DNA from 2 places in the Sphingomonas longa genome. Region 2 is predicted to be linked to the other one. Evidence: predicted binding sites of a transcription regulator. Region 2 holds the regulator's gene; the other holds the start of a gene.
The links. The regulator LexA, encoded in region 2, represses DNA repair genes until DNA is damaged. The targets are predictions, from matches to a motif close to GTTCCNCNCTTGTTCT.

Region 1 (5,073 bases), 180 kb from region 2:
GCGATCGCGGTGAGGTCCAGCATCATGCCGACCGCGAGGAAGAACAGGCCAAGCAGGATCGAGCGAAACGGCTCCACATCCGCCTCCAGCTCGTGCCGGTAGGGGCTGTCGGCCAGCATCACCCCCGCGATGAACGCACCCAGCGCGGTCGAAAGTCCGAGCACTTCCATGATCGCCGCCGAGCAGATCACCGTAAACAGCGCCGCGAATACGAACATCTCGCGCTCGCCGAGATTGCCGATCAGGCGGAAGAACGGGCGCAGGACGAAGCGGCCCGCCAGCACGAGGCCGACGACCGCGAGTACGGTGTAGACGCCCAGCAGCCAGCCCGGCGGTGCATTGGCATCCGCGGGATTGCGGCTCATCGCAGCGAGGATGGTGATGAGCGGGACGATCGACAGGTCCTGGAACAGCAGGATCGAAAAGGCGCGCTCCCCGAACGGCGTCCGCATCCGGCCCGACGATTGCAGCATCGGCAACACCTGCGCGGTCGACGACAGCGCCAGCGGCAGGCCGAGCGCGAGCGCGGCGGGACCGGAGAAATGCGCGATCCAGACGATGCCGGTGATCGCCAGCCCGCAGGCGACGACCTGAAGCAGGCCGACGCCGAAGATCTCCTGCTTCATCCGCCACAACCGCGTCGGGTTCAGCTCCAGCCCGACGATGAACAGCAGCAGGGTGATGCCGAGCTCGGCGATGCCCATCTTCGACTCGGCATCGCCGACGAGGCCCAGCACATGCGGCCCCACCGCCGCGCCCGCGACGAGATAACCGAGCGTCGCGCCGAGGCCGAGGCGGCGGAACAGCAGCACGCAGAACAATCCCGCACCCAGCAGGATCGCGCCGTCGCGCAGTAACGAAATCTGTTCATGCTCCATCAGGCGTTTTGCCCCGTCGTCATCCGTTCCGCCGCCTGTTCGGCGGCCTCGGCCGCGGCTTCGAACGCGAGCCGGATCGAGGGATGACGCGCGGTATAGCTCAGCGCGGGAGCGAAGACGGCGAGCCCCGGCCATGCCGGTGCGTCACCCTGTCCCGCCGCCAGCCAAGCCGTCAGCGTGTCGCGCGCGTCGGCCAGTTCCTGCGGAGTCTTGCCGAGGATGTGTTCCGCCAGCAGCGACGACGACGCCTGCCCCAGCGCGCAGGCGCGGACGAGCAGCCCGACTTTCGCGACGCGGCCGTCGGGGCCGAGATCGAGATCGACGGTGACGCGGCTGCCGCAGATCGCCGACCGCCTCTCGCTGGTGCCGGCGGGATCGGCCAGTCGCTCGTGATGCGCGATCGAAGAGGCGAGGCGCAGGATTTCGGTGTTGTACAGGTTGGCGGTCATTCGGCGGCTCCCGCACTGTTCTCCGACGAGGAGGACGGCGGCGTGCGCGCGCCGAAGACCGGCTGACCGCGGCGGCGGCGATCCACGAAGTCGGCGATGCCGGCGCTCGTTGCGTTCAGCAACGGATAGGTGCGGCTCTTGGTCATCCATTCCGGTCGGCGCGTCGGTCCGCCGCCGATCGTGTCGAGCACCAAAGCCGCCAGCAGGAAGACGAGGCTGGCGAGGATCAGCCCCTTGAGTGCGCCGAACCCGAACCCCAGCGCCCGGTCGAGCGGCCCAAGGACCGATGTGCGCGTCCGCGATCCGATCGCATTGGCGACGAGCTTGCCGCCGAAATAGGTGACGGCGACGATCAGCACGAACGCCAGCACTGCCGCGCCCGACACGGTGCCGACCACGCCCGTCAGCGCCTGCGCCAGCGTGATGTGGAACAGCTTCAAGGCCGCGACCATTGCCACCCACGCGAACAACGCGAGCACCTCCGCAACGAAGCCGCGCTTCAGGCCGAGCAAGGCGGACCCGACGACCGCAACGAGGACGACGATATCGAGGGAGGTCATGCGGCAGACTCAAAGCGTTCGTATCGCGCGAAGTCGAGACACGATTTGCTGGGCGTGCGCAAGGCCACCTCTGGCGGCGGTGTGCGTGCGACATCGCTCGGCGACGTAATCTGCACCTCGCTTTGGGGTTAGGGACGGAAGCCGTTGACCGTCGATCCAACGCCACAGTGCCCAGTGCGGATTGACGCTCCGGTCGGGAGCACAAGCGAAGTCGGGCAGGCCGTTGTCCCTGCGCGAAGAGCACACCTTATCGAGCTATTCCGGGGTCCGTCCACCGTCGAGCCGATCGGCAAGAGGCGCAAGTCACAGGGGTTTTCAGAGCGTCGCCCCCAAACACGTTCGGCGCGACGCGGAAAGACCGCAATGCCGACGCCGATCGTGAGGGTCGATCGTACTCTACCCACGCCCCAGCATGTGATCCACGAACTGCGCCAGCGTGCGGAAGCCGGACAGACGCAGCGGCCCGTCGTCCTTCGCCATCACCGAGGGCACCAGCGCCCGCTCGAACCCGAGCTTCGCGGCCTCCTTCAGGCGCAAGGGGCCGTGCGCGACGGGCCTGATCTCTCCGGACAACGCGACTTCGCCGAACGCCACTGCGTCGGCGGGCACCGGCCGTTCGCTCATCGCGGAAACGAGCGCGGCGGCGACCGCCATGTCGGCGGCGGGATCCTGCACGCGGTAGCCGCCGGCGATGTTCAGATACACTTCCGCCGACGAGAAGCTGAGCCCGCACCGCGCCTCCAGCACCGCGAGGATCATCGCCAGCCGTCCCGAATCCCAGCCGACCACCGCCCGCCGCGGCGTCGCGCCGCTGGCGAGGCGAACCGTCAGCGCCTGGATCTCGACCAGCACCGGCCGCGTTCCCTCCAGCGCTGGGAACACCGTCGCGCCCGTCATCCCCTCCTCGCGCTGGGTCAGGAACAGCGCGGACGGATTTGCGACCTCCGCAAGTCCCTCGGTCTGCATAGAGAATACGCCGATCTCGTCGGTGCCGCCGAAGCGGTTTTTAATCGCGCGCAGGATACGATACTGGTGCGACCGCTCCCCCTCGAAGGCGAGCACCGTGTCGACCATATGCTCCAGAACGCGCGGGCCGGCGATGCTGCCGTCCTTGGTTACGTGTCCGACCAGTACCAAAGCCGTGCCGCGCTCCTTGGCGAAGCGGATCAGTTCCTGCGCCGAAGCACGTACCTGACTGACGGTGCCGGGCGCGCCCTCGATCAGGTCGCTGTGCATCGTCTGGATCGAGTCGATCACCAGCAGGGTCGGCGGCGCCCCCTGCGACAGCGTCGTCAGGATGTCGCGCGTCGAGGTCGCGGCGGCGAGTTGCACCGGTGCGGAGCCGAGACCCAATCGGCGCGCGCGCAGCCGGACCTGATCCGCGGCTTCCTCGCCCGAAACATAGGCGACGCTATGTCCGGCGAGTGCCATCTTTGCCGCCGCCTGAAGCAACAGCGTCGATTTGCCGATGCCGGGATCGCCGCCGATCAACGTCGCCGATCCCTCGACGAAGCCGCCACCCAGCGCCCGGTCGAACTCGGCTACGCCGCTGGGCAGGCGCGCCGGAAGCGCGACATTGGCGTCGAGCGCGGTCAGCACGATTGACCGCCCGCCACCCTGAAGATTGTGCTTGGCGTGGAACGGCGTGACGACCGCCGGGGCTTCCTCGACCAGCGTGTTCCACTCGGCGCAGTCGGCGCACTGCCCCTGCCACCGGGACGCGACCGAGCCGCAGGCCTGACACACATAGCGTTTCTGGAGCTTCGCCATGCATCGTACATAGCGGAACGGGACGGGAACACAATCGCTCGCCGCCGACATCGACAGGGGCTGCGGATGGTCAATCGCCGCAACCCCCGCTATGGCCCCGCCACCATGCAGCCGAAGGACCTTCGCGTCGCGCTCTTCAGCGGCAATTACAATTACGTGCGCGATGGGGCTAACCAGGCGCTGAACCTGCTGGTGGGACATCTGCTGGCGCAGGGTGTCACGGTGCGCGTCTATTCGCCGACCGTACCGCAGCCCGCTTTTCCCGCCACCGGCGATCTGGTCGACGTGCCGGCGGTGCCGATCCCCGGCGGACGCGGCGAATACCGGATCGCGCGCGGTTTGCCTGCGAAGGTCCGCCGCGATCTGGAAGCGTTCGCCCCCAATGTCGTGCACGTCTCCGCCCCTGACATCCTCGGTCACCGCGCGATCAGTTGGGCGCGCGCCCACGGCATCACCACCGTCGCCTCGCTGCACACCCGATTCGAGACGTATCTGCGCTACTACCATTTATCGGCGCTGGAGCGGCCGTTGGAGCGGCTGCTCGCGCGTTTCTATGGGCGGGTCGATACCGTGCTGGTGCCCGGCGACAGCATGGCGCAGGTGCTGCGCGGCTGGGGCGTGACGACGCCGATCGGCATCTGGTCGCGCGGCGTCAATCACGACCGCTTTTCGCCAGCGCGCCGGGACATGGCGTGGCGTAGGTCGCTCGGCGTGGCCGACGACGAGCTCGCGGTGGGCTTCGTGGGGCGACTGGTGAAGGAAAAGGGGCTCGACGTCTTCGCCGACATCGCGCGCGCGTTGACCGAGCGCAACGTGCGCCACCGCGTGGTGGTGATCGGCGACGGCCCCGCGCGCGACTGGTTCGCAAAGGAAGTGCCGGACGCCGCCTTCGCCGGTTTCCAGCGCGGCGACGCGCTCGGCCGCGCGGTCGCCTCGCTCGATACCTTCTTCAACCCGTCCGTGACGGAGACGTTCGGCAACGTCACGCTGGAGGCGATGGCCGCGGCCGTGCCCGTGGTTGCGGCGCGCGCGACCGGAACGACCGATCTGGTCGAGGAAGGCATTACCGGCTTCCTCGTCTCGCCGCGCGATCCCGCCGCCTATGCCGACGCGATCGCCCGCATCGCCGGCGATCCCGCCCTTCGCCGATCGATGGGCGAAGCGGGGCATGCCAGGGCGGCGGGGTATCGCTGGGAGGCGATCAATCAGGCGGTGCTGGATACGTATCTGGAGCTGAAGGGGTAGCTTGAACGTCTGACCCATGTTCCCGCAGAAGCGGGAACCCGGTGGCCAAGCAGGACAACAGCCGGCTCCGCACCAATGGGCTCCCGCCTGCGCGGGAGCACGATGGCCGCTACTCCCCCGCCCGCCAATCGAAGGTCAGCGGCGCTTCGCGGAAGGCAAAGCGGTCCAGGT
Region 2 (5,073 bases):
GGTCGGTATCCTCGATCCGAAGCAGGAACTGGCCACCATTGTGACGCGCGAACAGCCAGTTGAACAGCGCGGTGCGCGCACCGCCCAAATGCAGGAATCCGGTCGGCGAAGGGGCGAACCGCGTGACGACGGAGGTGGGTTCGGGCGTGCTGCCCGGAACGGATGTTGCGCTCAAGCGCGCGTGCTCCCAGACTGTGGATCAAATGGCCAGTTCAGCCGCCGCAGCCCCTAGCACGCACCCCGCGCGGCGACAAATTGCGGCTGTGCAACATAGGCTGGAAACATTGCTGGAGGCCGAGCGCGACCAGCTGGTGTTGTGGCTGCCCGTGATGCTCGGGGCGGGGGTGGCGGCGTGGTTCGTACTGCTTCGGCGAAGCGAGTGGACGGCGGTGCTGCTGGCACTGACGGCGACGGCGTGCCTGGCGGCGGCATTGGGTCGCGGCGGTAGGGCGAGCAGGGCGGTTGCGGTCGGCGCGCTGGCGATGGCGGTTGGGCTGGCGCTGATATGGTGGCGGGCGGAGCGGGTGGCGGCGCCGGTGCTGGCGCGGCCGGCGGTGGCGGCGTTCGACGCCCGCGTCGAGCGGGCCGAGCCGCTGGTGGCACGTGAACTGGTGCGGCTGACGCTGGCGCCGATTGATGCGCCGGCGCTGCCGCGGCGGTTGCGGGTCAATCTTGCTGAAGCGGATGTGCCGGCGGGCCTGACGCGGCGGGCGGTTATCCGGTTGCGGGCGAGGCTGCTGCCGCCGCCGGATGCGGCGGTGCCGGGGGCGTACAGCTATGCCCGCGCGGCGTGGTTCGCCGGGGTTGGGGCGACGGGGCGGGGCTTTGCACCGGTGCGGATCGTGACGCCGGGTGATGCCGAGCTGGGGCTGCGGGCGACGCTGACGCGGCATATCACCGAGCGGGTGGCGGGGAGTGCGGGCGGTGTGGCGGCGGCGCTGGCGACCGGCGATGTCGGGTCGATTGCGGAGGAGGATGCCGAGGCTATGCGCGCGGCGGGGCTCGCGCATTTGCTGTCGGTGAGCGGGTTGCACATCACTGCTGTCGTGGGTGCGACGATGCTGATCGTGATGCGGCTGCTGGCACTTTGGCCGGCGCTGGCGTTGCGGGTGCGGCTGCCGCTCGTCGCCGCTGCGGTGGGGGCCGGGGCGGCGGTCGGGTACACGCTGTTGACGGGGTCGGAGGTGCCGACGATCCGGTCGTGCGTGGCCGCGCTGCTGGTGCTGGCGGCGCTGGCGCTCGGGCGGGAAGCGATGACGCTGCGGCTGGTGGCGGCGGGGGCGATCGTGGTGCTGATCGCGTGGCCCGAGTCGCTGGCCGGGGCGAGCTTCCAATTGTCGTTTGCCGCCATCACCGCAATCGTGGCGCTGCACGACCATCCGTGGATGCGTGGCTTTGCCGAGGTGCGGGAGAAAGGCCTGCTGCGGCGATGGGGCCGGGGTGCGGTGTTGCTCCTGATGACGGGCGTCGTCGTCGAGGCCGCGTTGATGCCGATCGCGGTGTATCACTTCCATCGTGCCGGATTGTACGGGGCGTTGGCCAATATGGTCGCCATCCCGTGGACGACGTTCGTGGTCATGCCGTTGGAGCTCCTGGCGTTGCTGCTGGACGTGGCGGGGCTGGGTGCGCCGGTGTGGTGGCTGGTGGAGCGGGCTTTGTGGGCGCTGCTGTGGCTGGCGCGGATCGTGGCGTCGGCGCCGGGGGCGGTGCGGGCGTGGCCGGTCATGCCGGACGCGGCGTATGCGCTGATCGTTGTCGGTGGCCTGTGGCTTGCGCTGTGGCGGACGGAGTGGCGGCGCTGGGGTTTGGCCCCGCTGGCCGTCGGTTCCTTGTGGGCGGCGATGACGCCGGCGCCCGATCTGCTGGTGAGCGGGGACGGGCGGCATGCGGCGGTGCGGACCGAATATGGGGCGATGGCGCTGCTGAGGGAGCGGGCCGGCGAGTATATGCAGAACGTGCTGAGCGAGAATGGCGGTGTGAAGGGTGCGCCGATGACGCTGGACGGTTTGCCGGGGGCGGCGTGCAGTGCCGACCTGTGTGCGGTCGATGTTGCCGGGCGGCGGGTGGTGATGACGCGGAGTGCATATCTGGTGCCGGTAAGGGCGCTGATCGCGGCGTGCGTCGGGGCGGATGTGGTGGTGAGCGAGCGGCGCTTGCCGGTCGGGTGTCGGCCGCGGTGGTTGCGGCTGGAACGGGATGTGCTGGCGCGGACCGGGGGCGTTGCCGTCGGGCTGAGCGGGGGGTGGACGGCGACGGTACGGCGGGCCGGGGATGAGCATCCGTGGGTTTTGGCGGCTGGGCGAGAGGATTCGGGGGCGGGGTTCCGTCGTTTCCGACGTTGAACGTTTTCAGTGCCTTGCGGGATCGGACCGCTGGAAGGTTAGGCTAAGGTTAGTCCAATGCGGTGTTTTGGGCCGTCCGATATCTTGAATGACGCGCTTGCGGCGAGGCCCTCCCCCAGCCCCTCCCCGAGGGGAGGGGAGGGGAGCAGAATGGCGCAGAAGGCTCACTCTTCCGCTATAACGCAGCTCCCCTCTGTAGGACAGCGCCCGCCGCTTCAGTCGTAGCGGCGAAGGATGCCGGACAGCTTGCCCTGGATGCGAACCTGCTGCGGACTGTAGCGCTGCGGATCGTAGGCGCGGTTGGCGGGGTCCAGGCGGACCATCGCGCCTTCGCGGCGGAAATACTTCAGCGTCGCTTCGGCGTCCTCGATCAGCGCCACGACGATTTCGCCGTCGCGGGCGGTTTCGGTGCGGCGGACGAGAGCATAGTCGCCGTCGAGAATACCCGCCTCGACCATCGAGTCACCGGCGACTTCGAGCGCGTAATGCTCGCCCGCGCCGAGCAAGGCGGCGGGAACGGCGAGCATCGAGGAGCCTTCGAACGCCTCGATCGGGACACCGGCAGCGATGCGTCCGTGCAACGGGATCTCGACCACGTCGTTCGCAGGCTGGCGAAGTGGAGGAAGTGGAGGCGTCGGAGCCTTCGTCTTCGGTGCCTTCTTGGCGTCGGCACGCTCGGGCATGCGCAACACCTCCAGCGCGCGGGCGCGGTTGGGGAGGCGGCGGATGAACTGGCGTTCCTCCAGCGCGGAGATCAGGCGGTGAACGCCCGACTTGGACTTCAGGTCGAGTGCATCCTTCATCTCCTCGAACGAGGGAGACACCCCCGTCTCGGCGAGGCGATCGTTGATGAAGCAGACCAGCTCGTGCTGCTTGCGCGTGAGCATCGCGTTTCCCTCCGTCGGAACCCGGCTGTCCTTCAGAACAGACGAGGAACCTATATGGAACGCAAAACTTGTCGTCAAGCGATCCCCAAGATTTCCGCCGAGTCGCCGGCCTTTGCGGGCGGCGCATCGGTCGGCCGGACGATGAGGCAGGTCGAGCGCGCGAGCGTCAGCAGCATCGAACTGTCCTGAATCGTAGAGGCATAGGCACGGCCTTCGCGAATTTCCGCCCGCAGATAGTCGGTGCGCGGGCCGTTCGCGGGCAGGTCCTCGCCCAGCAACACCGTGCCAGTCTGCGGCAGCGGATCGCGTGCGCCGGCGAGATGCGCGATCAGCGGGCGGACGAACAACGTCGCGGTGACGAAGGCGGACACCGGATTGCCGGGCAGGCCGAGCACCGCCGCATCGCCAAGGCGGCCGGCCATCATCGGCTTGCCAGGCCGTAGCGCGATCCGCCAGAAGTCGATCGTACCGCCCGCCGCCTCCAGCGCGGGGCGGACGAGATCGTGGTCGCCGACCGACGCGCCACCGGTGGTCACGAGCAGGTCGGCCTCGACCGCAGCGAAGGCGTCCCGCAAGGCGTCGAGCCGGTCGGGCAGGATGCCGAGATCGACGATGTCGACGGGCAGGTCCGCGATCATCGCCGCGAGCATGACGCCGTTCGATTCGGGCAGTTGCGATCCGAGCGGCATCGTTCCGGCAGGGACGAGTTCGTCGCCCGTCGCGGCGATCGCGACGCGAATGCGTCGGCGCACGGGCAGGGTGGCGAGGCCGCCAGTGGCAGCGACGGCGATACGCGCCGGAGTCAGGCGGTCGCCGGTCGCGATCAGGCGGGTGCCGGTGTGGAAGTCGAGTCCGCGCGCGCGGGTGTTGCGGCCGAGGTGACCGGGGCCTTCACCGGCCAGCGTCAGGCGGTCGCCGTCGCGGCCGGCCTCTTCCTGGATCAGCACTGTGTCGGCACCGGCGGGCATCGCGGCACCGGTGAAGATGCGCGTGGCCTGATAAGCGTCGACTGTCCCATCGAAGGGGCGGCCCGCGGCGCTTTCGCCGATCACCGTCCAGGGGCCGGGCAGGTCGGCGAAGCGGATCGCGTAGCCGTCCATCGCCGAAAGGTCCGCCACGGGCTGCGTCCGCGCGGCGAGAATGTCGGCGGCGGCCCATCGGCCCGCGGCGTGCGGGAGCGGCACGTCCTCCGTCGCGACCGGCGGTTTGAGCGCGAACAGGCGGGACTGGGCTTCGGCGACTGGTACGAGCGTCATGCGCGTGCCTTGCCACGCCGGTTGCGCGTGGAACAGCGTCAGTGCGGGGTGACGCCCATCTCCACGCCGGTTTTGTCGTAAAGCGCGAAGCGATCGACGAGATCGGCGCTGGCGCGGTTATAACCGATCACCGTCACCTCCGCACCGTCGCGGCGCAGGCGCGCGACCGCCTTGTCGAGCGCACCCACGGCGGAGATATCCCAGAAATGTGCGGCGGTGACGTCGATCAGGACGTGGGCGGCGGGCTCCGGCATCCGGAAGGCGCGGGTGAAGCGGTCGACCGAGGCGAAGAAGATCTGGCCGGTGACGATGTAGGTGGCGACGGTGCCGTCTTCCGTCCGCTCGACCGCGAACATGCGACGGACCTTATTCGCGAAGAAGATGCCGGACAGCAGCACGCCCGCCAGCACGCCCTGCGCGAGATCGCGGGTGAGGACGACGACCGCGACCGTGACGAGCATGACGACCGAGGATGTCGGCGGGTGGCGGCGCAAATTGGGGATCGAGTTCCAGCTGAACGTGCCGATCGACACCATGACCATTACGGCAACGAGCGCCGGCATCGGGATGCGGCCGACGAACGGACCG

Region 1: a site for LexA is predicted at 3,672-3,687, ahead of radA (DNA repair protein RadA). Genes of this name have one in related genera too.

Annotation. Positions count from the first base shown of each region.
Region 1 covers NZ_JAFEMC010000001.1:304,667-309,739, forward strand. Annotated here, with positions in the region: gene ILT43_RS01465 (cation:proton antiporter domain-containing protein) at 1-878, opposite strand, end outside; gene ILT43_RS01470 (iron-sulfur cluster assembly scaffold protein) at 878-1,327, opposite strand; gene ILT43_RS01475 (CvpA family protein) at 1,324-1,887, opposite strand; gene radA (DNA repair protein RadA) at 2,284-3,657, opposite strand; gene ILT43_RS01485 (glycosyltransferase family 4 protein) at 3,763-4,902, shown strand; gene ILT43_RS01490 (DUF2218 domain-containing protein) at 5,012-5,073, opposite strand, start outside.
Region 2 covers NZ_JAFEMC010000001.1:483,700-488,772, reverse strand. Annotated here, with positions in the region: gene gltX (glutamate--tRNA ligase) at 1-175, opposite strand, end outside; gene ILT43_RS02360 (ComEC/Rec2 family competence protein) at 330-2,342, shown strand; gene lexA (transcriptional repressor LexA) at 2,558-3,229, opposite strand; gene ILT43_RS02350 (molybdopterin molybdotransferase MoeA) at 3,304-4,485, opposite strand; gene ILT43_RS02345 (SulP family inorganic anion transporter) at 4,524-5,073, opposite strand, start outside.